4 regions of the Providencia sp. LY12 genome follow, and region 1 is predicted to be linked to each of the others. Evidence: predicted binding sites of a transcription regulator. Region 1 holds the regulator's gene; each other region holds the start of a gene.
The links. The regulator CRP, encoded in region 1, controls carbon source genes, mostly activating them, when cyclic AMP is high. The targets are predictions, from matches to a motif close to ATGTGANNNNNNTCACAT.
Positions count from the first base shown of each region.

Region 2: the regulator CRP is predicted to act here: its motif matches at 5,192-5,209, upstream of ACY3ZI_RS03375 (NupC/NupG family nucleoside CNT transporter).
Region 3: the regulator CRP is predicted to act here: its motif matches at 5,837-5,854, upstream of ACY3ZI_RS10975 (sugar transporter).
Region 4: the regulator CRP is predicted to act here: its motif matches at 4,109-4,126, upstream of epd (erythrose-4-phosphate dehydrogenase).

Region 1 is NZ_CM172594.1:379,994-387,935, reverse strand. It holds gene ACY3ZI_RS01730 (LysE family translocator) at 1-348, opposite strand, end outside; gene ACY3ZI_RS01725 (hydrolase) at 462-1,445, shown strand; gene ACY3ZI_RS01720 (YheU family protein) at 1,442-1,660, shown strand; gene ACY3ZI_RS01715 (phosphoribulokinase) at 1,709-2,575, shown strand; gene ACY3ZI_RS01710 (OsmC family protein) at 2,655-3,059, opposite strand; gene crp (cAMP-activated global transcriptional regulator CRP) at 3,383-4,015, shown strand; gene ACY3ZI_RS01700 (hypothetical protein) at 4,224-5,588, shown strand; gene ACY3ZI_RS01695 (aspartate aminotransferase family protein) at 5,651-6,865, opposite strand; gene ACY3ZI_RS01690 (aminodeoxychorismate synthase component II) at 6,997-7,572, opposite strand.
Region 2 is NZ_CM172594.1:754,236-762,177, reverse strand. It holds gene deoB (phosphopentomutase) at 1-998, opposite strand, end outside; gene deoA (thymidine phosphorylase) at 1,079-2,401, opposite strand; gene deoC (deoxyribose-phosphate aldolase) at 2,503-3,282, opposite strand; gene ACY3ZI_RS03375 (NupC/NupG family nucleoside CNT transporter) at 3,743-5,038, opposite strand; gene ACY3ZI_RS03370 (TatD family hydrolase) at 5,334-6,119, opposite strand; gene ACY3ZI_RS03365 (patatin-like phospholipase family protein) at 6,112-7,188, opposite strand; gene ACY3ZI_RS03360 (BON domain-containing protein) at 7,331-7,744, opposite strand.
Region 3 is NZ_CM172594.1:2,322,119-2,330,060, reverse strand. It holds gene ACY3ZI_RS11000 (YdcA family protein) at 1-626, shown strand, start outside; gene htpX (protease HtpX) at 817-1,701, shown strand; gene ACY3ZI_RS10990 (M20 family metallopeptidase) at 2,570-3,700, shown strand; gene ACY3ZI_RS10985 (YfcC family protein) at 3,743-5,179, shown strand; gene ACY3ZI_RS10980 (DUF2594 family protein) at 5,451-5,672, opposite strand; gene ACY3ZI_RS10975 (sugar transporter) at 5,911-7,110, shown strand; gene ACY3ZI_RS10970 (DMT family transporter) at 7,218-7,550, shown strand; gene ACY3ZI_RS10965 (DUF333 domain-containing protein) at 7,607-7,912, shown strand.
Region 4 is NZ_CM172594.1:927,470-935,411, forward strand. It holds gene ACY3ZI_RS04090 (type I secretion system permease/ATPase) at 1-88, shown strand, start outside; gene ACY3ZI_RS04095 (beta-barrel domain-containing protein) at 90-1,325, shown strand; gene tkt (transketolase) at 1,807-3,801, shown strand; gene epd (erythrose-4-phosphate dehydrogenase) at 4,139-5,158, shown strand; gene pgk (phosphoglycerate kinase) at 5,262-6,425, shown strand; gene fbaA (class II fructose-bisphosphate aldolase) at 6,486-7,562, shown strand; gene ACY3ZI_RS04120 (VF530 family protein) at 7,736-7,942, shown strand, end outside.

The sequences.
Region 1 (7,942 bases):
CAACAGTCCGCCTTGAAACCAAGTAACGCTTTTAGAGGCTTTACTGTCTGTTTTGAGTGGCTCGTAACTGGCAGTGGCTGTTTTCCACGCTAGCCATAATAAATAAACGCTACCAATGATTTTCAGCACAATATGAATTGCAGGATATAATAGTAATAGCGCGGCAACACCGAAGGCAGACAAATATAAAATTGACTGCATGCCCAACATTATTCCTAATAATAATCCGATACTACGACGAAAACCGTAGTTAGCTGCACAAGAGGTCAACAACATGTTGTTAGGGCCGGGTGTGACTGCTGCAATGAATAAAAACGTAAAAAGCGAAAAAATTAGCCCCAGAGTCATTTATACTATGTTCCTCAACCTAAATTTGTTTCTAGATTTGTTTACTTGCATCACAGAAAAATAACAGTATGTTATGTCACTCACAAGCGTTCCACTAAATAAAAAATAAGGCCATGTCAGAAAATTTCCGCCCTATGAGTTGGGCAAAGAACCCACACCTCCAAACCTTATTGCCAAGGATCTTTCGCCGTACCCCGAAAATTATCCCAACATGGCAGCGATTAGAATTGCCTGACGGTGATTTTATCGATCTTGCTTGGAGTGAAAACCCAGAACAAGCGAGCGAAAAGCCTCGTTTAGTGATTTTTCATGGGTTGGAAGGAAATTTTAAAAGCCCCTATGCCCACGGGATGTTAGAAAGCGCCCAAAAACAAGGCTGGCTCGGCGTGATCATGCATTTTAGAGGATGCAGTGGTGAACCTAATCGCCAAAAACGTATTTACCATTCCGGTGAAACCAGTGATGCACGCTATTTTTTACATTGGCTAAAACAGACATGGGGTGATGCCCCCACCGCCGCGGTAGGCTATTCCCTTGGCGGTAATATGCTCGCCTGTTATTTAGCTGAAAACGGTGAGAATGCTGAATTAGATGCCGGCGTCGTTGTCTCGGCACCATTAATGCTCGAAGCCTGCTCCATGAAAATGGAGAAAGGAATTTCTCAGCTCTATCAACGTTACCTATTAAATGGATTGAAACGTAACGCCACCCGCAAACTGGTGCGCTACCCCGGTTCACTTCCTCTTAATTTGTTGCAGCTTAAACAGTTAAAACGCATTCGTGAATTCGATGATGTGATCACCGCGCGTATTCATGGTTTTGATGACGCTGCTGATTATTACCAAAAATGCAGTGCGCTACCTAAGTTATCTCAAATTACTAAGCCAACCCTGATTATTCACGCGAAAGACGACCCGTTTATGGCGCCCGAAGTCGTGCCTGATTTAAGCCATTTACCCGAAAATATTGAATACCAAATGACGGAGCATGGCGGACACGTAGGCTTTGTCGGTGGTAGTTTTAGAAAACCACAAATGTGGTTAGAAACTCGCATCCCTCTGTGGCTAACTGCGTATTTGAATGAGCAAAAATCATGATTATTCCGTGGAAAGATCTCGCACCTGAAACCCTCGAAAATCTTATCGAGAGTTATGTTTTGCGCGAAGGAACCGATTATGGCGTTCACGAAAAAAGCTTGCAAGACAAAGTCAATGATGTGAAACGGCAGTTAGTTTCCGGCGAAATTGTGCTAGTCTGGTCTGAGTTACATGAGTCGGTAAATTTCATGCCTAATAACCAGTTTCGCCCGTAGCGCTGTTTCTCAAAAATAGTGGTCATGGCGTAAAACAGGGAGTCCACTATGTCGAAGAAGCATCCGATTATTGCAGTAACGGGTTCGAGTGGCGCAGGAACGACCTCAACGAGCCAAGCTTTTCGTAAAATTTTCCATCAATTAAATATCCGCCCTGCCACCCTTGAGGGGGATAGTTTTCATCGTTATACCCGCCCTGAAATGGATATGGCTATTCGTAAAGCCCGCGAGCAAGGACGTCATATCAGTTATTTCGGTCCAGAAGCCAATGATTTTTCTCTACTTGAACAAACCCTTATTGATTATGCCCAAACGGGTGGCGGTCAGTCTCGGAAATATTTACATACTTACGATGAAGCGGTGCCTTATGGCCTGCAACCCGGCACGTTTACCCCGTGGGAATCGCTACCAGCCAATACCGATGTGCTGTTTTATGAAGGATTACATGGTGGCGTGGTCACCCCAGAGCATGATGTTGCTCAGCATGTTGATTTACTTGTCGGTGTAGTGCCGATTGTTAACCTTGAATGGATTCAAAAACTTATCCGCGATACCACCGAGCGAGGGCATTCTCGTGAAGCCGTAATGGATTCAGTTGTCCGTTCGATGGGGGATTATATTAACTATATTACGCCACAGTTTTCTCGTACTCATATTAACTTCCAACGAGTTCCTACCGTTGACACCTCTAACCCTTTTTCTGCTAAAGCAATACCTTCACAGGACGAAAGTTTTATCGTTATTCGCTTTAGAGGATTAGAGCAGATCGATTTTCCTTATTTATTATCCATGTTAAATGGCTCGTTTATTTCAGCGATGAATACCATTGTAGTACCCGGTGGGAAATTAGGACTCGCAATGGAGCTTATTATGATGCCATTAGTGGAAAAGCTAATGAAACAGCGAAATGGGTAGTTTGACACTCTCATTAAAGAGATAAATAACAAGATGCTTATCTTAATTATCGATAAGCATCTTAATATCAAGAAAATTATTACGGCGTTTTAATTTCGAAACTATGAGTCACGTTAACCGTTTTTTCTAACATGATAGCAACTGAACAATATTTTTCAGCAGAAAGTTGAACCGCACGCTCTACCACTTTGTCCGTTAATTCACGTCCCGTCACAATAAAGTGCAGGTTGATATCCGTAAAATAACGAGGGGCTTCTTCACGGCGTTGTGAAGTTAATTTCACTTCACAATCAACAATATCCTGACGACCTTTTTGCAGAATAGAAACCACATCAATCGCGCTGCATCCGCCTGCTGCCATTAAAACCATTTCCATCGGACTCGGTGCTTTGTCGCCCGCATTACCATCCATCATGATTTGATGACCTGATGCTGACTCACCTAGAAAAGAGAGCCCTTCAACCCACTTTACGCGTGCTTCCATTTTTATTCCTCTCGAAAATAGTGATATTTATCGTCACATTGTTCCATATATCTAGACAATGTTATATCAGCATTATTAGGCTGAAGCGATACAGGGAAGACTTTCGGCATTGGATATGATACAAACAATGGTCAGTTGATAGGATTAAGATCAAAACTCAACGATTTAATTGATTATATTATACAATTGATATTAATTTACGTTAGCCTAGAGCAGCATTAATAATAGGCATCAATGTGACTTAATATGCTAAGCTAGACACTTTAAAGTCAGCCTTTCCCTACTTTTCGAAAGGTTGCAATAACATACAGAGGATAACGCTAATGGTTCTCGGCAAGCCACAAACAGACCCTACTCTTGAATGGTTTTTGTCACACTGCCATATTCATAAGTATCCATCCAAGAGCACTCTGATCCATCAGGGTGAAAAAGCAGAAACCCTTTACTACATTGTTAAAGGTTCAGTGGCTGTTTTAATCAAAGATGAAGAAGGCAAGGAAATGATTCTCTCTTACCTCAATCAGGGAGATTTCATTGGCGAACTTGGGTTATTTGAAGAAGGGCAAGAACGTACTGCGTGGGTTCGCGCGAAAGTTGCTTGCGAAGTCGCGGAAATTTCTTACAAGAAATTCCGTCAGCTGATTCAAGTCAATCCGGATATCCTGATGCGCCTTTCTGCGCAAATGGCAAGTCGTTTGCAAACCACATCCGAAAAAGTGGGTAACCTTGCATTCTTAGATGTTACTGGTCGTATTGCTCAAACATTGTTGAATTTAGCTAAACAGCCTGATGCGATGACTCACCCAGACGGTATGCAAATCAAAATCACTCGTCAGGAAATTGGTCAAATCGTAGGTTGTTCTCGCGAGACTGTCGGTCGTATTTTAAAGATGCTGGAAGATCAAAACTTAATCTCCGCACACGGCAAAACGATTGTTGTTTACGGCACTCGCTAATTTACCTGTCAGCCTCACCTTTCTTGGTGAGGCTTCGATATTGAAATAGCTTTATACTTCACGTACAAAGCTATTTTTTTACTTATAGTTCAGTTTATATCGTCTCAGTAACGAGTGTCGTTTCTTTATATTATTTCTATTTATTGTCACTATAAAATAATAACTAACACAGTTAATAGTGATTAAATAATGAATAGGAGTAATAAACATGACGATATCCAGTAATTCTTTATCCCCTAGTCGCACAACCGTATTAGATCCAAACCAAGATGTAAAAAAGAATACTCACAGGTCACGTTTAATTGACTCAATTAGCAGTATTATAAGTACTATCGCCTCTTACTTTAAAAATAACTCATCGGTAGAGAGTGAACAATCGAAATTTTATATTTCATTAAATGATCATGGAAAAGATGATTTATTAGATGTTAACTACCGACTACGAATGAATATATCTAACCTTCTAGAAGAAATATCTTTATATGATAGAGAAATATTTTCAGAAGGAAACAAGAAAAATCTATTCCCTATCCTTCAGACTCATGCGCATTTAAAATCAAGAATCGAAGACAGCCTTAAAATAGACGATATCCACAAGCAAAATGTAGTATTTGAAGATATTATGAAGAGTCAATGCCAAGTTATAATTGACTCAATAAAAAAATTAAATGATATAAAATCAACTGAAGCAAAAATTTTCGGAAAAAACCCCATCAATGCCAAATATTTTATTGAAAATATCACAAATGGAATTAATAAATCACAACAGAGACTGGATAAAACCAGTTTAACAGACGAACTTAACAGTAAAATTAAAAGCATTCCTGACAATCATCAGAACGATAGGTTTGAGTTCGACGAAAAGCTTGAGTGGAATTATGAATTAAATGAATTACCATTCGTAGTACAGAGAAATTTAACAAGCACACTGAATAATTTCCCTATGACTACACCTTTTTTAATTGAAGGTAATTTAGATATTCAATCAATAATCAATCATATTGAATTCACTGAAACACTGAGTCAATGGGATAACGATTTCCATCCTAATAATGGTGATTTAAAGATTAATAGCAATGAAAGCGAAAATAAGAAAATCATTACTGAACTAAAAAATAGACTTAAATTACAGCAAGAGCTCACTGAAAGATTACAAAATGATAAAGATGATCTACAGGACAAAATTAATGAAAATAAAGAGGAATTAAAGTTATTAAAGAAAATAATCATTGCTGACACTAAAATAATCAAATTCGCACCGGCACAAGAAAAAAATGGCTCAAAAAGTAATGTATCCATCGATAATTTAACTGAAGTGAAAGAAAATAGCTCAGAGACAATGCCTTCCGAAAAATCCGAGTCATCGAAAATAGACTCAAAGGTCAAACTGAAGAATAAACATAGAAAAAAAAATCTGCGAACTCATTTTAACTACAGCGAGAATGTTGAACGACTTCATAGAGGTGTTCCGACGACCAATACTCATCGCATACCGCACTCGTTTAATCGACCTGAAATCAAAGAAACAAGAACATCAGAACTAAGAAAAGCAATTATACAAGCTGAAAAATAGTCGATTGTGCGTTGTTTACCGCTAAGTTGCAGAAGAGACCATTCTGCAACTTAGCACACAACTTATTTCAATAATTTATTTATTGCCGTTTCTAACTTCGCCATCCCGCTATTAATTTCATCTTCAGAAATAATCAGCGATGGTGTAAAGCGTAATACATTCGTGCCTGCATTCAGCATCATCAGCCCTTCTACCGCGCAAGCTTGCAGAATATCTTTTGAGCGATTCAGTAACTTGCCATTTAGTTCTGCGCCAATTAATAAGCCCATTCCACGAATTTCAGCAAAAATGCCATATTGATCATTAAGCTTATTTAAATGCGCGACAAATAACTCACGACGCTTAGCAACACCATCAAGGACTTCATCGGTATTGATAATATCAAAAGCAGCATTACCCACCGCACACGCCAGCGGATTACCGCCATAAGTGGTTCCGTGTGAACCCACTTCCATCGTATTCGCAATGTCCGCGGTTGTGATCATCGCACTAATAGGGAAACCGCCTCCGAGGGCTTTTGCGGTAGTTAAAATATCGGGAACGACATCATAGTGCATATAAGAGAATAATTTCCCCGTACGCCCCATTCCACTTTGCACTTCATCAAAAATAAGCAGTGCATTATTTTCATCACAAAGCTTACGTACTCCTTGCAAAAATTCTGATGTCGCAGGGGTGACGCCACCTTCCCCTTGAACCGGCTCCAATACCACCGCACAAGTATTTTCATCAATCACAGCTTTAACGGCTTCAAGGTCATTAAAAGGCACATGAATAATATCCGCAGGCTTTGGACCAAAACCATCTGCATATTTCGCTTGTCCACCGACTGAGACAGTAAATAATGTTCTGCCGTGAAACGCTTGCTTGAATGCAATGATCTTCGTTTTATATGGGCTATATTTGGTGATGGCATAACGACGCGCTAACTTGAATGCGGCTTCATTCGCTTCAGAACCAGAGTTCACAAAAAATGCACGATCTGCAAACGTTGCTTTGGTTAATTTTTGAGCCAGTTTTAACGCCTGTTCATTGGTAAAAACATTGCTCACATGCCACAGTTTTTCGCTTTGTTCACGAACAGCAGCGACTAAACTTGGATGGCAATGACCCAGCGCTAAAACCGCGATCCCACCTGCGAAATCAATATATTCTTTACCTTGCTGATCCCAAACGCGACTACCTTCGCCTTTAACTGGAATAAATTCAGCTGGCGAAAAAATAGGTAACATAACCTGATCAAAAGTTTGCCGATTGACTGCGTGTTGTTCTGACATACCCCTCACCTGCTCTTTATCGAATGCTTGAGTGAAAATATAAGCATCAAATATGAATAAAAAATCAATAAAGAGCAATAGGGAAGGGTAAAATATGCATAATTAATTTTGCTATTCGTGAAAATCAACCACTAATATTTGAGAAAGTTACTCAACAACTCATGACCTTGTTCGCTGAGAATACTTTCAGGATGGAATTGAACCCCTTCAATTGGCAGGGTTTTATGGCGGATTCCCATAATTTCATCGATATCCCCGTTATTCAGTGACCATGCGGAGACATCAAAAGAGGCTGGTAGTGTTTCTGCCGCAATCACTAAAGAGTGATAGCGAGTGACCGTTAAAGGCCGATTCAGTCCTTTAAATACCCCTTGATGATTATGGTGGATAGATGATGTTTTGCCGTGCATCACTTCTCTCGCTTTCACGACAGAGGCACCAAACGCTTGCCCAATGGCTTGATGACCTAAGCAGATCCCCAAAATGGGCACTTTTCCGGCAAAATGTTTTATCGCTTCCAGAGAAATCCCTGCCTCATCAGGCGTGCAAGGACCCGGTGAAATGACCAAATGGGTTGGAGCCAATTGTTCAATTTCTTCAATGGTAATTTCGTCATTACGTTTCACCAGCACTTCCGCCCCTAGTTCGCAGAAATATTGGTATAAGTTGTATGTAAATGAATCGTAATTATCAATAAGTAAAAGCATAGTAGCCTATCCGACTGATTTTTATCATTATAAGTTTTTTTGTTTATGCATAATTCGTGGCGGTTAGCAATTAGAACGCGTCCCAAAAACCATAAATTATCACAAAGGGCGGCTATCATAGCACAGCCAAGACAGGAAAATAGCCTATTTACGTCAAGTAACCCACTTTCAGTACAAAATTTCCATATAAAAATCATGGGATTATATTCACAAGAATATAACAACATTCAAAATTTGATAATAATTGCTTTAAATACAATGGAATAAAATAGCAGCAGCCAGACTAAATTAGATTGCCCTTCATGTTGTGTATTTCATGGACAATATGTTTTTTTACTCTAAAATAAGCTCCATATTTAGTGCTAATTTT
Region 2 (7,942 bases), 370 kb from region 1:
AGCATTTCAGGTAAGCGGCTATCGAATAACTCTAATGCTGCGGCATAACCAGCAACATCACGACGGTGACCGTATGCAGAGTCAAAATCTACAAAGTTAGTGAAAACGATGGTGTCATCACCCGCGATTTTCATCTCTTCTAAGGTTGCGTCAAACAGAGCATTAATACCTGTTGCTTTGATTTTTTTGGTGATACCAACGTGTGCATAGATATCGGCAATTTTACCGATAGATACCACTTCACCTTGTTTTTCTTCCACTAATTTTTGCAGAACGGTTGGCGCTGGTGGCTCTACCGCTAAGTCATGACGGTTACCCGTACGCTCAAAGTGACCCGCTTTGTCGCCAACAAATGGACGCGCAATGACACGACCGATGTTGTAACCACCTTTGGTTAACTCTTCACGGGCAATTTCACACAGCTCATACAATTTGTCTAAGCCGTAAGTCTCTTCATGGCACGCGATTTGGAATACAGAGTCCGCAGAGGTATAGAAAATTGGCTTGCCAGTTTTCATGTGCTCTTCACCCAGTTGGTCCAGAATGACCGTACCCGATGAGTGGCAGTTACCTAAGTAACCCGGTAAATTGGCTTTTTCTACCAGTGTATCCAGCAATTCTTGTGGGAAACTGTTTTCGTGTTTTTCGAAATAGCCCCAATCAAACAGAACAGGAACGCCTGCAATTTCCCAGTGACCAGACGGCGTGTCTTTACCTGAAGATAACTCGCTTGCATAACCATATGCACCGATAATTTCTGCATTTGGATCCAGACCCGCAGGGAATTTTCCGCTTGATTCTTCCCCTGCTTTTCCTAAACCTAATTTTGTTAAGTTCGGCAGGTGTAATGGACCTTTACGACCTTTGTCTGCTTCCCCGCGAGCACAAGCTTCTGCGATATGACCCAGAGTGTTCGAACCTTCGTCGCCGAATTTGTGGGCATCACCTGCAGCGCCGATCCCGAAGGAATCCAGTACCATGATAAATGTGCGTTTCATATTTATTCTCCTGCGATACAGCTTATCTGTTCATCGCGTCATCTAACCCGCACCCTTCTGTGAAAGATGCGGATATCGGTTTATTCACTAATTTGACGATAGACCATTGGTGTCGCTTCTGGGGCTTTATCCCCAATAATCATAGCAGCGCGAACTTCTTTCGCCGCCTCTTCCCAGGATTTTTCGCTATTGGCATGAATGATCGCAAGTGGAGTTTGGGTATCAACTTTGCTACCTAATGCTGCGATATCACTTAAACCAACGCTGTAATCGATAGAATCTGAAGCTTTACGACGACCACCACCTAACGTTACCACAGACATACCCAGTGCTCGTGTGTCCATTTGTGTGATAATGCCCGCTTGAGGCGCGTAAACGGCTTTACTGAGGACAGCTGTTGGCAGATATTTGCTGTAATTCTCAACAAAATCTTTTGGCCCTTTTTGTGCTGCGACCATACGCCCAAACACTTCAGCCGCTTTACCGTTATCCAGCACCGCTTGTAATTTCTGACGCGCATCGTCACGATCCGATGCCAATTTACCTGAAACAAGCATCTCCACACACAGCGCCATGGTGACTTCGAACAAACGTGGGTTACGGTATTCGCCCGTCAAGAATTGCACGGCTTCGCGGACTTCAACGGCATTACCGGCGCTAGATGCCAGTACCTCGTTCATGTCAGTTAATAATGCGGTGGTATTGCAGCCTGCTCCATTGGCGACTTGCACGATAGATTCAGCCAGTTGCTCTGATTTTTCGTAGGTTGGCATAAATGCACCAGAACCCACTTTAACGTCCATCACTAACGCATCTAACCCTTCGGCTAATTTTTTACCTAAGATAGACGCAGTGATAAGTGGAATAGAATCCACAGTCGCCGTGATATCGCGAGTCGCATAGAAACGCTTGTCAGCTGGGGCTAGAGAGTTAGTTTGACCAATAATCGCTACGCCCACATTTTTGATAATGTCGCGGAAACGTTCATCATCAGGGAAGATATCAAATCCAGGGATAGCTTCGAGCTTATCAAGGGTTCCACCGGTGTGACCTAAGCCGCGACCGGAAATCATCGGAACATAACCACCACATGCAGCGACCATTGGGCCTAACATTAATGAAGTCACGTCACCCACGCCACCGGTGGAGTGTTTATCCACGAGTGGGCCATTAAGATTCAGTGATTTCCAATTTAATACGGTACCTGAGTCACGCATCGCTAGCGTTAGCGCAACACGTTCTGGGGTTGTCATATCATTGAAATAGATGGTCATTGCTAGGGCTGCAATCTGACCTTCAGAAACCGTGTTATCACGCACACCATTAATGAAGAAGCGGATCTCTTCCTCGCTTAATGGTTTGCCATCACGTTTTTTACGAATAATTTCTTGAGCGAGAAACACAATAGGCTCCTTAATTCACATCGAATTCTTCGGCTAAATAGTCACGGCTGTTACCCAAGTGAGATTGGGCAACAGTCTGATGTCACTAATAATTACGATTATTAATAGCTACTAGAGGATTTTTTAACGTCAAATCCCAGCGTATTTAATAAATTCGCTAATAAGCTAGATGCGCCGAAACGGAAATGGCGAGCATCAGCCCAGTTATCGCCTAAGATTTTGCTTGCTAAGGCTAAATATTGTGCTGCTTCTTCAGCGGTACGAACGCCGCCAGCAGGTTTGAAACCAACACTTTTCGCAACGCCCATATCATGAATGACTTGCATCATGATTTCTGCGCTTTCTAAAGTGGCATTTACAGGCACTTTACCTGTAGATGTCTTAATAAAATCAGCACCTGCATTAATTGAAATTTCAGACGCTTTACGGATTAAAGCGGCATCTTTTAGTTCGCCAGTTTCAATGATCACTTTAAGTAATACATTTGCAGCCGCACAAGCATCTTTACATGCTTTCACTAAATCGAAACCGATTTTTTCATTACCAGCCATCAGTGCACGGTATGGGAATACAACGTCAACTTCATCCGCACCATAAGCAATGGCAGCTTTAGTTTCTGCTAAAGCAATCTCAATATCATCATTACCATGTGGGAAGTTGGTGACGGTTGCAATGCGGATATCTGGCGTTCCTTGCTCACGTAAAGTTTTACGTGCGATAGGAATAAAACGAGGATAAATACAGATAGCAGCGGTGTGACCTGCTGGGCTTTTTGCCTGGTGACATAAGGCGATCACTTTTGCGTCAGTGTCGTCGTCATTTAACGTGGTTAAATCCATCAGGGTCAGTGCGCGTTGCGCTGCTGCTTTTAAATCAGTCATATAACTCTCCAACGATGTTAATTCTTTCAGAACGATACGTTCTTTGTTGGCGAGCGGGCTTGTTCCATAAAGATGCTAGTTAGGTTTTCCAAACTCAGCAGCTGAGATCCATCTCACCGCACGATGCCCTAGAGCCAGTTGACTCTATGAACTATCAGTTCCGTGGCAACTTACTGTTACCTATTTGACCACGTAACTGGGGTATTTTATGCGCTACAAATCACATTTATCGACTGAACGTTACATTATTAAATATATATTCGTGAACGATATCACAATTCCACGGGTAATTGCTCACTCTTTGTCAGCCATTATACAGGCTGCAGCCTTCTCGTCTTAAATTGATTACGTTAAGAATAGTTGAAAAAGTAAGAGTTACGATAAAAACCAGAAAAAGAATATCGCAGAAGAAAATGACAGCGGAAAGACCAATCGCCTTTCCGCTACACAAACAGGGGGATTACATTGCGGTCATTGCAGCTAATGTTAAGAAGAAGCCAGCAATCGTTGCACTCATTAAGTTAGAGAGTGTACCCGCCATAACAGCTTTCATACCTAAACGAGCCACATCACTACGGCGATTTGGTGCCATTCCACCTAAGCCGCCCAGCAAAATTGCCACAGAAGATAAGTTCGCAAAACCACACAGCGCGAAGGAAATAATCGCTTTAGTGTGATCAGACAGAACTTGTTTGCCCGCCGCAATCACATCCGCATCTGCTTTCATATATTCGCCGAAGTTCATGAAAGCAACGAATTCGTTTACAACCACTTTTTGCCCGATGAAAGAACCGGCAATTGTCGCTTCGCTCCACGGCACACCAATCAGGTATGCGATTGGGGCAAATACCCAACCTAGTAATAATTCGAGGGATAATTGCGGATAGTCAAACCAGCCACCCACGCCACTTAAAATACCGTTAATTAATGCAATTAATGCGATGAACGCCAGTAACATTGCCCCCACGTTCAGAGCCAGTTGCATACCGGATGCTGCACCAGATGCGGCTGCATCGATGATGTTCGCTGGGCGATCTTCTTCTGCCACTAAATCTTTAGCATCCACATCATCTTTAGCAACTTCAGTTTCAGGAACCATTAACTTAGCAAACAGTAATCCACCCGGTGCCGCCATGAAGGATGCCGCAATCAGATATTCCATTGGAACACCCATTTGCGCATAACCCGCTAATACTGAACCCGCTACAGACGCTAAACCACCACACATGATGGCAAACAGCTCAGAGTTAGTCATGGTAGAAATATAGGGACGAACAACCAGAGGCGCTTCAGTTTGACCGACGAAAATATTCGCGGTTGCAGACAGTGATTCGGTTCTTGACGTTCCCAGTACCTTTTGCAGACCACCACCTAGAATTTTGATGACCAGTTGCATGATGCCGAGATAATACAGGACTGCAATCAGAGATGAGAAGAAGACGATGATCGGCAATACACGGAAAGCAAAAATAAAGCCGCCGCCGCCAAATAATTCAAACATTTTGTCGGAAACTAGACCACCAAAGATGAAACTCATCCCATCTTGACCGTAACCGATAACTTTAGAAACACCGTCGGACATGCCTTGTAAAACGCTACGTCCCGCAGGGGAGTAAAGAACGAATGCGCCGATAGCGACTTGGATTAAAAAAGCACCGCCGACTGTACGAAGTCTAATTGCGCGACGATTGCTGGAGAAGAGAACGGCTATCGCAATAAGCACCGCCATCCCAACAATACTCAAAATGAGTTGCATGGAAGTATCCCTGTTCACTTAATTCTAGGTTAATGTATAAAGAAACTCGCAAGATTCCACGAATCTTAGTTCGATGATTATAACCAGTCATCATTAATAACCCCCAACATTCATCACAAATCCAAAGTGCAATAAGTAACATAAATTCAAATATTGTGACGAAAATCACAATAGAAGATCAGTTTAGTCTGGAAAGGCACTAAAGCGATAGTCGAAGAGGTAAAAAGCTGAATGGATTTACTCGGATAAATACATAAAATACTTAAGGAATAATTATTAATTGACTAATTATAGTCTAAATTAGATTAAATAACGTCCGGCTATTGTTGTAAAGTTGTTGTGCTATTTCATCCGGAGATTCGTGGCGCAGCTCACACAAAGATTGAAATACCCACTGAATACGCTCAGGCCGATTAGGTTCACCTTGAAAACCGGATACAGGCATATCCGGTGCATCGGTTTCAAACACAAGACAACTTAGCGGGAGTTGAGCCATCACTTGGCGGGTTTTATTCGCTCGTTCATAAGTGATTGTCCCTCCAACACCAATGTAATACCCCAGTTTCACAAAACTTTCGGCTTGAGAAAGGCTGCCAGCAAAACCATGCACGACACCACGTGCGGGGACTTCATAGCGACGTAACATCGCCACCAACTGGTCATGGGTTTTTCGTGAATGCAGAATAACGGGTAAGTCAAACTGCTTAGCTAGCTTCAACTGGCGTTGAAGCAATATTTGCTGCCTTTCAAATTGAGGATCTTCCATATAGAGATCAAGCCCAATCTCTCCTACCGCCACGCACTTCTGGCTTTTACACATCAGAAAATCCGTCAGTTTTTCAAAATGGGATTCTTGAAACTGGCTTAAATATAGAGGGTGAAATCCCATTGCTGCGTGGAGTTGAGAATACTCATGCGCTAAATTCCAGATGCGCTGAAAGTTATCCTGACTAACTGCAGGAATAATAATATCCGTAATTCCACCTTGCTTCGCGGTTTCTAGGCTTTCTGTAATTGCCTCACTGAACGGCGGAAAATCAAAATGACAGTGGGTGTCAATAAATCGAATATTATCACTCATGAGCAGGATTGCCTTGCAGGGCGCTAGCACTTGCTGCCTCGGCCGTCTTTCCTGCCAATAAAGACTCTCGCTGATCCTCCATATGCATCAATTCTAATGAATTGGTGTTCTTAGAAAATCGACTGAAATCAGCATCATTACTCGCAAACTGTTGAGCTAATGCGGCAATAAAGTAACGCCCACAGCGTCGTCCGACATGGTAATCTTGGTTTAAGGCGCTAATTTTGCTGCCTAAAGCACTGCTTTTCAGTGGTGTCGGTGGGTATATTTCAAAAATCTGCACGCCATCGGGTGGATTTTCGATGAATTCCTGGGTTTTTCGGTAACTCTTCAAGTGAACTTTTAACATGGCCGCCATGCGTTGCAGCGCCGAATTGTCACCTTCAAGCCAGCGTGTCATGCGTTTTACCCACTCAGGTGTAAAGTACATTTGAGAAGGTACAGTACGGATCACAACTATCGTATCAGCCCCACGCCGATAAGCTTCTTCGACAGGGATCGCTGCGCTTATCCCTCCATCGTGGTATCGCACGCCGCTAAACTCTACGCCAGTTCGATAAAATCCTGGGATGGCGCTGGAAGCACGAATGATATCCAACCAAGAATCCGCATCAGGCTGTAAAAATGCAGCAGAAAAATCATCGCTACGACTGGCTCCCATATAGAATTCACGACCAGAATCTAACAATTCAAGCCCTGCATCCATATTAAGTGGAAACTCTTTCGCCGTCGTTTCAATTAACCAATCAAGGTCAATTAAGTTCCCGCCACGAATAAATCGCAGTGGGTTAAAGAAATTAAGATTTGTGGTATAGCGAGTAATAACTCGGCGGGCATATCCGGCTTGACCACAAATATAAGCGGATAAATTTTGGGCACCCGCAGACGTCCCTATCATCAAATCAAAAGGGTTAAAGTTTTCTATCAGAAATTCATCCAATACACCGGCCGTAAAAATACCACGCTGACCGCCACCTTCGCAGATAAGGGCAGTTTTTCTTCCGTTAATTTCATCAGAAAACGCGAGTGGCTCAATCGTGCCTAAAGTGACTGGAACATGCTTTCCCATAGTAACCCTTTCTCTATATTGACGTGTATTTAATCAATCCCATTATAAATATGATTAAATTAAATGATTCTCATTAAACCGCTTTTCTCAGGGAGAGCAAATAGTAAAATGAGCTTTCGGCTGAAAGCCCATTTAAAAGAAATTACTTGTTCGTCAGAACTAAACCATTCTGTACTGATTTTACCCCTTTCGCGGTCGATGCAATCTGTACAACTTGATTTATCTGCTCGCTAGATTTGAGAAAACCAGAGAGGTAAACCACACCCTGAACAGTTTTCACCGACACACTATTACTTGGGAGCCCACTGGTACCTAAGAGTTTGCTTTTAATATCCGCAGTAATGGACGAATCATCAATATAGGTATCGGTGCTTTTCACACCACTAGAGATGGCATTACCTGTATCTTTTCCTGCCATTTCAACAGTTTTAGCTGCGCTGTCCCAAGTTTCTGAAGCTTGTTTTTTCAAGGCGCTATCAGATGATGAGCTACAAGCAAAAAGTGCCCAGCTCAATCCAATGACACCTAAAGAACGTAAAACGGCGATCTTTTTCATTGGAACCTTCCTCTTGGTATGATTAATAAACTAACAATGTCATAGCCTAAGTAAAAAACAGGTAAAAATAAAGCCAAATAACTTATCTTCTAGAGTATGACTCAAGGTAATTTTCAGTTTTGAGAGAAATGCTCTTAATTGGATGATTTAAATAAGAAATTAAGAAATAATTGTCTAATACCTATCAATGAGAAAAAC
Region 3 (7,942 bases), 1.9 Mb from region 1:
ATGGCGGGCAATTTATCTGTAATGACGGAACAACCAGTCGTTCAGAGCAAGTCTGTACAAATGAGCTAAAAAACTCAATCAATAAAAGTGCAGGTATTGGGGCGGGTGTGGCAAAGCAGTCCAGCAAACCATCTGCGGTAGATTCTATCAAAGAGACAGGTGACAACATGAGTAAAACTGCAAAAGATAAAGCATCAAAAGCAACTGATAAGGCAAAAGCTGCTGAGAAAGAAACATCGAAAGCGGTGAAAGATAAGGCAAAAGCAACAGAGAAAGAGACCTCTAAAGCTGTAAAAGAGAAAGCGGATAAAGCCAAAGCTGCTGACAAAGAAACCTCTAAAGCCGTAAAAGAGAAAGCAGACAAAGCGAAAGCTGCCGACAAAGAATCTGCAAAAGCAGTGAAAGAAAAAGCAGATAAAGCCAAGGCTAAAGAGAAGGAAACCTCTAAAGCGGTGAAGGAAAAAACCGACAAAGCTAAAGCGGTAGAGAAAGACAAAACCAAAGCAGCAAAAGAGAAAGCAGACAAAGCAAAAGCGGATAAAGCAAAAGCCGACAAAGCTAAAGCTGCAGCAAAAACAACCGCAAAAGTTTCTAAAGGCAAACCAACTAAAGGTAAAGTGAGCTGATCATTTTCTCGTAGTGCCTTATCGTTATCATTTAAATGCCGTTTATTAAAACGGCATTTTTTATTGCTGTGTGTAAAGATATGTTATTTTATGACTTTTTCCTGTTAATGGGCTTGAAATGGTGTGAAAAAACCTTATTTATGAAGTAAATTTGTCGTGATGTTTGTTTTGACCAAGGAACCTATAAAAAATGATGAGAATTGCTTTATTCTTGCTCACAAACTTAGCTGTTATGTTTGTGTTCGGGATTATTTTAAGTTTAACCGGGATACGTGGAAGTAGTGCTCAAGGTCTGCTGATCATGGCGGCATTGTTTGGTTTTGGTGGCGCATTTGTGTCGCTGCTCATGTCCAAATGGATGGCGCTGAAGTCCGTTGGTGGGGAAGTTATCGAACATCCACGTAATGAGATGGAACAGTGGTTAGTTAACACTGTTAGCCGTCAGTCCCAGCAAGTCGGTATCAAAATGCCACAAGTGGCAATTTACCATGCACCGGATATCAACGCATTTGCAACGGGCGCACGCCGTGATGCTTCTTTGGTTGCGGTAAGTACGGGTTTATTGGAAAACATGAGCCGTGATGAAGCTGAAGCAGTTATTGCCCATGAAATCAGCCATGTCGCTAACGGTGATATGGTTACCATGACCTTATTGCAAGGTGTTGTGAATACCTTCGTTATCTTTATTTCACGTATTTTGGCGCAAGTTGCGGCTGGCTTTATGTCAAACAACAATGACAATGAAAGTGAAAGCAGCAATGGTAACCCAATGGTTTATTTTGCCGTTTCGATGGTATTAGAAATCGTGTTTGGTATTTTAGCGAGCATCATTACGATGTGGTTCTCTCGTCATCGTGAGTTCCACGCGGATGCAGGCTCTGCCAAATTAGTCGGCAGAGAGAAAATGATTGCTGCACTGCAACGCCTGAAAACAAGCTATGAACCGCAAGAAGAAGGGCGCTTGATGGCATTTTGTATCAATGGTCGTGGTAAAGCATTTAGCGAACTGTTTTTATCTCACCCACCATTAGATAAACGTATTGAAGCATTACGTTCAGGCCAGTATCTGAAATAGCCTACGATGTTAATACGATAAAATGAAAGGGAAACATCATGTTTCCCTTTTTTATTTACTCATCCTACCACTACTCCCGCCGTATTCGATTTATCATTTTATCTAACTATTTCAGCGAATAGTGCCAGTAAAGCAGTGTGCTAGTAAAAGAAAAGTGACGGGTATTTTATGCTGAAGAGAGTTAAATAAATATACTGAAAGAAACCGGCACTCAGATTGAATCGAATTAAACCCTCAGTTTAAAAATTACGACTATTTTATAGGTATTGACGCTTATTTATTGAGTAAATGTTGAGTAAATAGGCTAAATACTCCTTTGGGGTTATTTAAATCTAAATAAAGTTAGAAAGATATATACGCGTTATTGGCGTTAAATCATGTGAATAAAAAAATAAATACCACGTGTAATATTGCATATTTACGGTTAGCTAAAATTAATAGCCTGCCATTAATTTCTGAAGATTATTTACCATAATTAATATATTTATTTTATATATTTTTATAATTGCTTTCTGTAACTATTACTTTTTGAAAAAATCAAAAAATAGAGCATATTTATGCATTAATAATTATTTGTAATTTATTAATCTGTTATGTTATGGTGCGAAAGTATCCTTTTCAATCAAAGTAAGTGTCGAATTATCATAGGGTTTCTTCTCCTTGGGTTAAATCTGGCTTTACTCATCGTTGTTGTATATGCATAAAATGTGCATAGATAGCGCTATGTTTTGCGCGTCAAATGGAATATGACGATAATATTATCGGCTATGAGTAATAAACATTTCATTTTGTTTGGAATAAAAATCTTATCGCGCGGGAGCCAATTTTCTCAGTGAAATATCTCGCCATAAAATAATAGGAACTCAACATGCACAATGAATTTTTAGTACACGAAGCAGAGATGCTGGATTTATTAAAGCAAGTGGTTAATACCGAATCCGGTTCATACGATAAAGAGGGTGTTGATAATCACGCTGCATTCTGGTGTGAACGTTACCAATCAATGGGCTTTGAAGTTGAGATAATCCCAAATGAAAAATTGGGTAATAACTATCGTCTTTATCACCCATCTACCACGCCTGAAATTTTGATTTTGCTGCATCTTGATACCGTATTTCCAAAAGGAACCGTAGCGGAAAGACCATTTAGTATTGAGGGTGATAGAGCCTATGGCCCCGGTGTTATCGATATGAAAGGCAGCCATGTCATGGTGCATCAGGTGATCAAACAGCTTTATGCCACCAACGATGAACGCTACAAAAAAATTGAAGTGCTGCTGAACTGCGACGAAGAGATAGGTTCTATTTCGTCACGTCCGGTCATCGAGGAATGTGCGAAAGGCAAACGTTACGCGTTAGTGATGGAGCCTGCGCGTGCTAATGGTGCCATTGTCAGCGCTCGTCGTGGTGTGGGAACCTATGTTCTGACCATTCAAGGGAAAGCGTCTCACTCCGGTATTGCTCCTGAAGCAGGGATCAGTGCTATCCAAGAACTTGCTTTCAAAATCCAAAGCTTACATGCACTTTCTCAGCACGATAAAGGGCTGTCAGTGAACGTGGGTCTGATTACAGGTGGAACATCCGTCAATACCGTTGCGCCAAATGCGCGTGCAGAAATTGATGTGCGGATCTCTTCTGAGCAGCAAGGTATTGAAATCGACAAGAAAGTACGTGAAGTGTGCAGTCAGCCTGTTCTAGAAGGCATTCAGCTTTCACTGACCGGCGGGATCAACCGTCCACCAATGGCAAAAACGCCAGAAAGCGCCGCGCTTATCGACATCATCAAACAAGAAGCCGACAAACTGGCAATCACACTGGAAGACGTCTCTACAGGCGGTGGTTCTGATGCTTCATTTACCGCGGGTGTGGGGACGCCAACGGTAGACGGTTTAGGTCCAATTGGCGGCTATCAACATAGTGATAAAGAGTACCTCGAAATTCCCTCTTTAACTGAGCGCGCTCAGCTATTTTTCAATGTGTTAAAACGCATTACGCAGTAATTATGGCTAACAAAACAAATAATAATCCAACAGGATAAATCTATGGCAATAACATCAACAACACCACCACCACAAAAAAAGCGTTCTGATGGGATAAACCCGTATGTATTGCTCTTTTTCATCCTTGTCGCGGCAGCGGTTGCGACTTGGATCGTTCCTGCGGGGCAGTATGCCTCTGAAACGAAAGTTATCACAACTATCAAAGATGGTGTGGAAACCCAAGTTAAGAGCTCTTATACCATTCCAGGGAGTTATGAGCGTTTACCTGAACAGCATGGCGTCTTACCAGGACAGGTTTTCACGTCGATTGCTGACGGGCTAGTTAAAGCGGCTCCGATCATTTTCTTGATTATCTTTACTGGTGGCGCGTTACATCTGCTTGAAACGACTGGTGCAATCAATAAAGTCTTGAGTAATATTTCACGCAGTAAAAAGCTCAATGACTTTTTGTTGATCACTATCTTCTTTGTGGTGTTCTCCATTTTGGGTACCACTGGAATTGTTGTGAACTCGATAATTGCATTCGTGCCAATAGGTTTATTGGTGGCGAAGTCCGTTGGAATGGATGACAAGTTTGGCGCAGCAATTGTCTATGTTGCGGCTTACTCCGGCTTTAACGCCTCGGTAATGGCACCGATGACCGTAGGGTTATCTCAAGGTTTAGCTGACGTTCCGTTGCTATCGGCATTTGGCTTCCGTACTGTGGTTTATATTAGCTTTGTGATCGCAGGGATTATCTTTTTAACCTTGTACGCGAAGAAAAGCCGTCGCCAAGGGATGGTGCGCCCAGAAGTACAGATTGATGACAGCCAATTTGAGACCTCAAAAATCTCTTTACGCCACGTCATTACATTATCCTATGCCGCATTCTGTTTAATTGGCTTTATTTTCGGTGCCATCGAGTGGAGCTGGGGCGAAAAAGAGATGATGGCCATGTTTATCATCTTAGGCGTGGGTGTGGGTGTACTGAATAGAATGTCACCGAATGATATTGCAACCGGCTTCCTGAAAGGTTGTGCTGGCATGGTTGGTGGGGCATTTATCGTTGGTATGGCCCGTGCGATTGCGATTGTATTAGCGGATGGCATGATCTTAGACACCATCGTGAACTCGATTATTTCTCTGATGGATGGTTTACCGAAAACATTATCTGCATTATCTATGTTCGGTACTGCTGCTATCATGCACTTCTTTATTTCTTCAGGTTCCGGTGAAGCGGCTGTTTTAGTCCCTATTTTCACCCCAATGGGCGATCTGTTAGAAATCACCCGTCAAACTACCGTTCAAACGGTATTAATGGGCGAGGGTGTCGTGAACTGTATTAACCCAACATCAGGTATCCTGATGGCGGTGTTAGCGACGTCGAAAATCCCATACACTAAGTGGCTGAAGTTTATCTGGCCGTTGGTATTAACTTGGGTCATTATTTCGATTATCTCGATTGTTTACGCCGTCATGACAAATTTAGGTCCGATTTAAGTCTGTTTATTACGTTATTTAGACAGACAGGGTATTTATCCAAGCGCCACTCGAAAGAGTGGCGTTTTTTGTTTTTGGGTAATGAGTAGGCAGGATTTTAGGCAAAAAAAAAGCCCCCTTCATAGGGATCTGAAGGGGGAGCTAAATGAATAAAGAATGGTTTAATTCGAGATCAAAGATAAAGGATCCTAGTGGACGAAACTTAGGTTTTTGTGCACTTTAGTTCGCTGTTTTGAGTTAGCGTATAGAATCGCATTTATCGCTAAAGCTCTTATTGGCGATAACCAGTCTTGATTTGTTCTAAAATGTTTTTGTAAGTCTCAGCTTGCTTTTCATCTTCCATCGAAGCGACTTCGCGTTGCATTTTGATCAAAATTTTACCCGCATCAGCCTGACCGATAGCTTTAAGCATATGAGTAACAAGATTTTTTAAACAAGTTACTTCGTCTGCTAATGCGTTTACGTCTGGCTCAGTTGGAAAATGGGTTTTCATTTAGGAATTCCTGTAAGAATAAAAAGTAATTTGCAGATTGTAGCATAGAAGAAATGATTCTGTCGCTTTTCAAACTGACATGAAAATTAAAGGGGTGTGACTGTTTCTCTATGAAAAAATAGTGTGAACATGATAATTTTCAATCCTTTAAAGATGAATGGTGAATGTGATATTATTCACAAAAATGTACTAAAGGTTGTTCTTTACCTTAATTATCATCAACAGGATGTCGTAAACCATGTCCCAGGTTTCTCGAAGCACTGCATGGATCCGTGTATTGGCGCTTTCCGTTGCGGCTTTTGTCTTTAATACCACCGAATTTGTTCCTGTCGCATTACTGAGTGATATTGCTGAAAGTTTTGATATGACCGTTGCCCATACGGGGTTAATGATCACCATTTATGCGTGGGTTGTCGCGGTGATGTCTCTGCCATTAATGCTGATGACGGGGAAATTTGAGCGGCGAAAATTACTGGGAATTTTGTTTGTTGTCTTTATTCTCAGCCATATTTTATGTGGGATTGCGTGGAATTTTGAAGTGCTGATTATCGCGCGTATTGGTATCGCATTATCTCACGCAGTTTTCTGGTCGATTACTGCATCATTGGCGATCCGCGTCGCGCCTGCGGGTAAAAAAGCACAAGCATTGGGCTTGCTCGCAACGGGAACGGCACTGGCAACTGTGTTGGGATTACCGTTAGGGCGAGTGATTGGGCAATGGATGGGCTGGCGAGTGACATTTTTGTGTATCGGCGTGCTTGCGTTATTAACCCTGATTGCGTTATTACGCTTTTTACCACGTTTACCGAGCGAACATTCCGGTTCATTAAAAAGCCTACCTGTTCTGTTTAAACGTCCCGCATTGATGGGTGTCTTTGTGTTAATCACCGTCGTCATTACGGCTCATTTTACTGCGTATAGCTATATTGAACCTTTTGTGCGTGATATTGCCTTACAGAGCCAAAATTTTGCCACACTCTTATTATTAATTTTTGGTGGGGCTGGTATTTTTGGTAGCGTTTTGTTTAGCCGCTACAGTAGCCGCTTTACGCTCTCATTTTTACCTGTATCGATGACCTTACTGACGCTTTGTTTAGTGTTATTCATGCCACTAAGTGGCGATGTTTGGACACTGATTGGTACTTGTATATTCTGGGGTATGGCGATCATGTGTATTAGCCTCGGGATCCAAGTAAAAGTGTTGGATTTGGCGCCAGATGCGACCGATGTCTCGATGTCGATTTTCTCTGGATTATTTAATATTGGCATTGGGGCTGGGGCATTATTAGGGAACCAAGTGATTACCCATATGGGAATGACCAATATTGGGTATGTGGGAGCAATTATCAGCCTTTTAGCACTTGCTTGGTGTGTGTTTATCTATACCCGCTATCGCTCAGCTTTTGCAGAAAAACAGTCAACTACTGCTAATTATTAAGGTGGATTTATTCATTTGGCACTGTACTAATTAAAGGTTAGTGCGGTGCTTTTTTGTGTGTTAAATTTCTGCCAAATTTTAGGCTAAAAAATAGAGAAAGGTGAACGATGAAAGGATTGGGCTTCTTATTAATGTCCATTATTGCGGAAGTGATTGCGACAACAACGTTAAAAGCGTCGGATGGTTTTAGCCGTTTTTGGCCTTCTTTAGTGGTTATCATTGGCTATGCAGTCTCTTTCTGGGGGCTTTCCCAAGTCGTGAAGGTGATGCCACTGGGGATTGCGTATGCTATTTGGTCAGGATTGGGAATTGTGTTGGTTTCTGTGGCGGCTATCTATATTTATAACCAAAAACTCGATTTACCCGCAATTATTGGTATGCTATTAATTATCATTGGTGTATTAGTCATCAACCTGTTTTCTAAAAGTGGTACCCATTAATGAGATTCAAAACATAGTGGGACTCAAAACAGCGCTGATACTATCGGAGAAAGAGAATGAAAAGGAAAAGTCAGGCGCTGTTAAAAACAGTCGTGGCAATGGGTTCAGCTACCGTATTATCTATTTTGCTTTCAGCGTGCAGTAGTCCTGATAATAGTAAAATGACAAGAGCAGAAACGTCCGGTTCTCAATATGCTCAGCAAGTGGTGAATTTAGGTCCCGGTGCTCAAGAGGCATGTACTTCTGCTGGTGGGCTGCCTTCACTGAATTTAGAACTCAATGGTGAAAAGACCCCAGTTTGCCAATTTGCAAATGGGCGCCGTTGTGCCGTTTCGGCAATCCGTAGCGGGGCGTGTATCTAAGTATTTTTGTTAGCTAATGATTTGAATCGC
Region 4 (7,942 bases), 550 kb from region 1:
AGATAAACCCGCTCCACAGTCTACGCCACAAGTGCGAGTCGTTTCACAGGTTAGGCACGTAATTAATAAAGAAGAAGGGGCGATTTAAAATGGATCAATATGGTAAAGCGCCAAAAGAGCATCGCACTTTTTCCAGTGACTTTTCTCACGATTTAGAATCGGTAATGAGAAAAGAGCGCAGTAACTTACTGTTTTTGCCTATTATCTTTCTGGCGCTGTTACTGACGATTTTTGTGGTCTGGGCGTATAACAGTCACTTAGAAGAGATCATTCGTGGGCAAGGAACCATTATTCCAAGTAGCCGTGAGCAAGTCATTCAAAGTATCGACCCTGGCAATATCCAAGAGATGTACGTCAAAGAAGGGGATATTGTCGAAAAAGGGCAGATTTTGCTGAAGCTGGATGATGCGCGCAGTATGGCATTATTGCGTGAAAGCCAAGCGCGAGTGCAAAACCTTGAAGCCATCTCAGCGCGTTTGCAGGGAGAATCTCGCAACGAAGTTCCTGATTTTTCAAAGATAACGGATCAAGACTTAGTAGAGCGTGAAACCAATGCTTATAACGCGAAAAAAACGCAGCGTGATCAAGCTGTTGCAGGCTTACGTCAAAGCAAAGGATTATTAGACCGAGAAATCGCTATTACCAAACCGCTGGCGAAAGAAGGGTTAGTTTCCAATGTGGAAATTCTGCGTATGGAAAGACAGTCCGTTGAATTAGCGACGCAAATTAATGAACGCATGAATAACTACCTTGCGGAAGCAAACGCTGAGTTGGTGAAAGTGGAATCGGAGCTGGATCAAGCGGAAGAGACAATGAGTATGCGTGAAGATCCTGTCACTCGCTCGGAGATCCGCGCGCCCGTTCACGGCATCGTAAAAAATATTAAGATCAATACCATCGGTGGCGTGGTGAATACGGGGCAAGACATCCTTGAGATTATTCCCCTCGATGACAAATTGATGGTGGAAGCTTATATTCGCCCACAAGACGTGGCCTTTTTAAGACCAGGAATGCCGGTGGTCGTTAAAGTAACTGCTTATGATTATGCCATTTATGGTGGCTTAAATGGGGTCGTGAAGTTAATCAGCCCAGACACGCTGAGTAATGATAATCGTCGAAGTGAATTGAAGCTTAATCCGGATGAAACGTTCTACCGCATTCTTGTCGAAACAGATACCAATTACTTGTTAGACAAAAATAACCATAAAATGGAAATCATTCCGGGTATGGTGGCATCGGTGGATATCAAAACGGGTGAGAAAAGCGTCTTTGATTACCTGATTAAGCCTATCACGCGGATGAAACAGGCGATGACAGAGCGTTAATCGCGATAAAAAAATCAAAAAGAAAGCAATGTGAAAACAAGGGCGCAAAGATGAGCGCCCTTGCTGTTTTGTGCGGGTTTTCCAGTAAAAAATTTGCCAAATATCACTAATATTGCGGCTAATTACTCAAGATGCATAAATCACCTTGATCCTAAGTGGTGAACTCAGGTTTAATACGGTCAGGCAATTGCGCAAAACGAAGAACTCAAAGGGATATTTTGCGCAATGGAAAGGATTCAGCTTGACGGTTGCGATAAAGATCCGCAGTCTGCTGTCATATTGTTTCAAATAATTGCTGTATGGATGAAATTGCGCTAGTTTCGTAGGGTCTCATCGCTAAACTTCAAGTTGTGGGTAGGTCTAATAAGCTTTTATGCACCTGCGGCTCGAATTATTGAGGCTAACTCTATAAACCGCAATGATTCCCTATTGCGTTGTGAATATTGGTTTAAGTACGTTCTATCCTACTTGGAGTATACTAATGACGACTCGTAAAACCCTTGCTAATGCTATCCGCTTTCTAAGTATGGATGCGGTTCAAAAAGCAAAATCAGGGCACCCTGGCGCACCAATGGGCATGGCTGATATTGCTGAAGTTCTTTGGCGCAACCATATGAATCATAACCCAGCAGATCCACATTGGGCTAACCGCGACCGCTTCGTACTGTCTAACGGTCACGGTTCAATGCTGATTTACAGCTTGCTGCACCTGACCGGTTATGACTTATCTATTGATGAGTTAAAGAACTTCCGTCAATTACATTCTAAAACCCCGGGTCACCCAGAATATGGTTATACGCCAGGCGTTGAAACCACTACCGGTCCTTTAGGTCAAGGTATTGCAAACGCAGTGGGTTTTGCGATTGCAGAACGTACTTTAGCGGCACAATTTAACCGTCCAGGTCATGACGTTGTCGACCACCACACTTATGTGTTCATGGGTGACGGTTGTATGATGGAAGGTATCTCCCACGAAGTGTGTTCATTAGCGGGTACCCTGAAATTAAATAAACTGGTCGCATTCTACGATGACAACGGCATCTCTATCGATGGTGAAGTCGAAGGCTGGTTTACTGATGATACCGCAGCACGTTTCGAAGCATACGGCTGGCACGTTATCCGTGACATCGATGGTCACGATGCAGACCAAATCAACGCTGCAGTAAACGAAGCACACAAACAATCAGACAAACCAACGCTGATTATGTGCAAAACCGTTATCGGTTTTGGTTCACCAAACAAAGCAGGCACCGAAGCGGTTCACGGCGCACCTTTAGGTGATGCAGAAATCGCAGCAACTCGTGAAGCACTGGGCTGGAAATTCGGTCCATTCGAAATCCCAGCAGATATCTACCAAGCTTGGGATGCGCGTGAAGCGGGTAAAGAAAAACAGCATTCTTGGAATGAAAAATTTGCGGCATACGCAAAAGCACACCCAGAATTAGCGAAAGAATTCGAACGTCGTATGGCGGGTGAACTGCCAGCGAACTTTGATGCAGAAGCGAAAAAATTCGTTGAAAACCTGCAACAAAACCCTGCGAATATCGCAAGCCGTAAAGCATCTCAAAATGCGTTAGAAGCATTCGGTAAAGTATTACCAGAATTCATGGGCGGTTCTGCGGACTTAGCGCCAAGTAACTTAACCATGTGGTCTGGCTCTAAACCTCTGAACGAAGATAAAGCGGGTAACTACATCCATTACGGTGTTCGTGAATTCGGTATGTCCGCTATCATGAACGGTATCGCTCTGCACGGTGGTTTCATCCCTTACGGCGCAACATTCTTAATGTTCGTTGAATACGCACGTAACGCAGTACGTATGGCAGCGCTGATGAAAATTCGCAGCATCTTCGTTTACACTCATGACTCTATCGGTCTGGGTGAAGATGGTCCAACGCACCAACCAGTAGAACAACTGGCGAGCCTGCGTGTGACACCAAACATGAGCACATGGCGTCCATGTGACCAAGTGGAATCTGCGGTTGCATGGAAATATGCAATTGAGCGTAAAGATGGTCCAAGCGCGCTGATTTTCTCTCGTCAAAACCTGGAACAGCAACCTCGTACCGCTGAGCAATTAGCGAATATCGAGAAAGGCGCTTATATCCTGAAAGATTGCGCAGGCACGCCTGAGCTGATCTTTATTGCGACCGGTTCTGAAGTTGAATTAGCGGTGAAAGCGGCTGACCAACTGACTGCGGAAGGTCGTAAAGTTCGCGTTGTTTCTATGCCTTCTACAGATGCATTCGACAAGCAAGACGCGGCTTACCGTGAAGCGGTTCTGCCTGCAAACGTCAGTGCTCGTGTGGCTATCGAAGCGGGTATTGCAGATTACTGGTTCAAATACACTGGTCTGAATGGTGCTATCATCGGTATGCACTCATTCGGTGAATCAGCACCCGCTGAGCAACTGTACAAAGAGTTTGGCATTACGGTTGAAAACGCCGTTAAAGCTGCAAAATCTCTGCTGAAATAATTCATTTAATTGCTTGAGGTGTGTTCTGAATAAACGGTCGCGCCTCTGAAAATCAAGTGAATTAACCTAATTTACGCCTCAATATCAAGTTTGGTATTGGGGCGTTGTTTTTTTGTGCACCGTTTCTTGTTTTTCTATTGCGTTCTCTAAATATATCCCTTAATCTAAAACTCAATAAGCTGAACCGTTTCAGTTGCATTTGAAATAGTGTAAATAAATTTTAAAAATGTCGAGTGAAGCACACTTTTGATGTTTGACAGTTAAAATGAGCAGTAGAGTTGGTGGTAGTCAGTTATCCTTAGCAACCGTGTGATTTTGCTCAGATACAAGGTGTAGAATGGCAATCAGGGTAGCAATAAACGGCTTCGGTCGAATTGGTCGAAGTGTTCTCAGAGCGTTATATGAATCAGGTCGCCGGGCAGAAATTGTCGTTGTTGCGGTCAATGAATTAGCGGAACCTGAAGGTATCGCTCATTTGCTGAAATATGATTCAAGTCACGGACGCTTTGCGTGGGATGTTCGCCTTAATGGCGACCAGCTACAAGTTGGAGATGACAGTATGCGTCTTTTCCATCAAGCGGATATCAGCAAGCTACCTTGGAAAGAGCTCGGTGTGGATGTGGTGTTAGATTGCACGGGCGTTTACGGCTCTCGCGAAGATGGGTTAAAGCATCTGCAAGCCGGCGCGAAAAAAGTGCTCTTTTCTCACCCGGGAACCGATGACCTCGATGCGACCATTGTGTATGGCGTTAACCATGACAGCCTACAAAAAAGTGATAACATCGTTTCCAATGCATCTTGTACCACCAACTGTATTATTCCAGTCATCAAAGTGTTGGATGATGCATTTGGTATTGAGTCAGGCACAGTCACCACCATTCATGCATCCATGAATGATCAACCCGTGATTGACGCTTACCATAAAGATTTACGCAGAACGCGCGCAGCGAGCCAATCGATTATTCCTGTTGATACCAAATTGGCAGCGGGGATCACGCGAATTTTTCCAAAATTCCAAGGCAGCTTCGAAGCGATTTCTGTACGCGTTCCAACCACCAATGTCACTGCCATTGACTTAAGCGTCACTGTAGATGCGGATGTTTGTGTTGATAAAGTTAACAAGCTATTACAGAGCGCCGCGCACGGGCATTTTCGTGGTATAGTAGACTATACTGAACTACCGTTAGTCTCGATGGATTTTAATCATGATCCGCACAGCGCGATTATTGATGGCACGCAAACACGAGTTAGCGGCAAGAACTTAATCAAAACCCTGGTTTGGTGTGATAACGAATGGGGGTTTGCTAACCGGATGCTAGATACAACCCTAGCGATGGCAGCAACAGGTTTAAACTAATTGGCGTCTGACAGACAGCGGGGCACAATAGATAAAAACGCTATTGACCACCTCGCACAGTCGCTAATGAAAACTTTATAGAGAATCAACAAGAGGATTCACCATGTCTGTAATTAAGATGACCGATTTGGACTTAGCGGGTAAACGCGTTTTCATTCGTTCGGACCTAAACGTTCCTGTTAAAGACGGTAAAGTTACTTCAGATGCACGTATCCGAGCTTCATTACCAACAATTGAATTAGCGCTGAAACAAGGTGCTAAAGTCATGGTTACTTCCCACCTCGGTCGTCCGACGGAAGGTGAGTACAATGAAGAGTTTTCACTGCAACCTGTTGTTGACTATCTGGCAGAAAAATTAGACAACCCAGTTCGCTTAGTTAAAGACTACCTGAACGGTGTTGATATCGCTGCTGGCGAATTAGTTGTTTTAGAAAACGTGCGCTTTAACAAAGGCGAGAAGAAAGACGACGAAACGCTGTCTAAACAGTATGCAGCACTGTGTGATGTCTACGTTATGGATGCATTCGGTACGGCTCACCGTGCTCAAGCATCAACGCACGGCGTGGCTAAATTCTCACCAGTTGCGTGTGCAGGCCCGCTGTTAAGCAACGAATTAGAAGCATTAGGCAAAGCGTTAGGTAACCCAGCGCGTCCAATGGTTGCTATCGTAGGCGGTTCTAAAGTTTCCACTAAACTGACCGTTTTAGATTCCCTGTCTAAAATCGCTGACCAACTGATTGTGGGTGGTGGTATCGCGAATACTTTCATCGCAGCAGAAGGCAACAATGTGGGTCGTTCTCTGTATGAAGCGGACCTGATCCCAGAAGCGAAAAAATTATTGGCTAACTGCCAAATCCCAGTGCCAACTGATGTTCGCGTGGCTACCGAGTTCTCAGAAACTGCTGAAGCAACACTGAAAGCAAGTAATGCTATCAAAGATGATGAGCAAATTCTGGACTTAGGTGATGAATCCGCAGAACGTCTGGCTGAAATTCTGAAAAATGCAAAAACCATTCTTTGGAACGGCCCTGTGGGCGTATTCGAATTCCCTAACTTCCGTAAGGGAACAGAAATCGTTGCTCGTGCTATCGCAGACAGTGACGCTTTCTCAATCGCTGGTGGTGGTGACACCCTAGCGGCGATCGATTTATTCGGTATCGCTGATAAGATTTCATACATTTCTACCGGTGGCGGTGCTTTCCTTGAATTCGTTGAAGGCAAAAAGCTCCCAGCCGTTGTGATGCTAGAAGAACGTGCTAAAGCGTAATTAATTTGTTCATACACAACAGGCAGCGTAGGCTGCCTGTTCACCACAGGACCTTTTCACATGTCTAAAATTTTTGATTTTGTTAAACCAGGTGTTATCACTGGTGATGATGTACAGAAAGTTTTCGCGGTTGCCAAAGAAAATAACTTTGCATTGCCAGCTGTGAACTGTGTTGGTACTGATTCAATTAACGCCGTACTTGAAGCGGCAGCTAAAGTACGCGCTCCGGTTATTGTTCAGTTCTCTAACGGTGGTGCTGCATTTATCGCAGGTAAAGGCCTGAAAGCTGAAGGGCAACAAGCAGCTATCTTAGGTGCAATTTCAGGTGCATACCACGTACACCAAATGGCAGAGCACTACGGTGTGCCAGTGATTCTGCACACTGACCACTGTGCGAAGAAATTACTGCCATGGATTGACGGTCTGTTAGATGCGGGTGAAAAACACTACGCGAAAACCGGTAAACCACTGTTCTCTTCTCACATGATTGACCTGTCAGAAGAATCTCTGGAAGAAAACATTGCAATCTGTTCTAAATATTTAGAGCGCATGGCGAAAATCGACATGACTCTGGAAATCGAATTAGGTTGTACTGGTGGTGAAGAAGACGGTGTTGATAACACTGGCATGGACAGCTCAGCGCTGTACACCCAACCAGAAGACGTGGCTTACGCTTACGAAAAACTGAACGCTATCAGCCCACGTTTCACTATCGCGGCTTCTTTTGGTAACGTACACGGTGTTTATAAGCCAGGTAACGTACAATTAACGCCAAAAATTCTGCGCAATTCCCAAGACTACGTGTCTGAGAAATTTAACCTGCCACACAACAGCTTAGATTTCGTTTTCCACGGTGGTTCCGGTTCAAGCGCTGCTGAAATCAAAGAAGCAGTAAGCTACGGTGTTATCAAAATGAACATCGATACCGATACTCAATGGGCAACATGGGATGGTATTTTACAGTATTACAAAGCGAAAGAAGGCTACCTGCAATCTCAGTTAGGTAACCCAGAAGGCGATGATAAGCCAAACAAAAAATACTACGATCCACGTGTGTGGCTGCGTAAAGCACAAGACTCAATGGTTGTTCGTTTAGAGCAAGCATTCAAAGAACTGAACTGCGTAGACGTTCTGTAATTTACGAGTTTAACTTGTGAATAAATCATCCCCCAGCAGGGTAACTTGCTGGGGGATTTTTTATGTTTTCATTAAGGTGCCTGTGACTTGCCTGTATTGATTGCTAGCGCCTTGCATTTCTTGTAATCTTCGCGTGCTTTAAACACTCCGAAATGCCCTATAAGGTAATGCAAATGACTGAACATAAATCTAAAGACCCATTACATGGGGTTACACTTGAAATGCAGGTAACAGAATTAGTTAACCATTATGGCTGGGCAAAATTAGGCAACATTATCAAAATCAACTGCTTCAACAAAGATCCCAGTATAAAATCAAGCTTAAAATTCCTACGAAGAACGCCATGGGCGCGGGCTGAAGTTGAAGCGCTCTATCTTGAT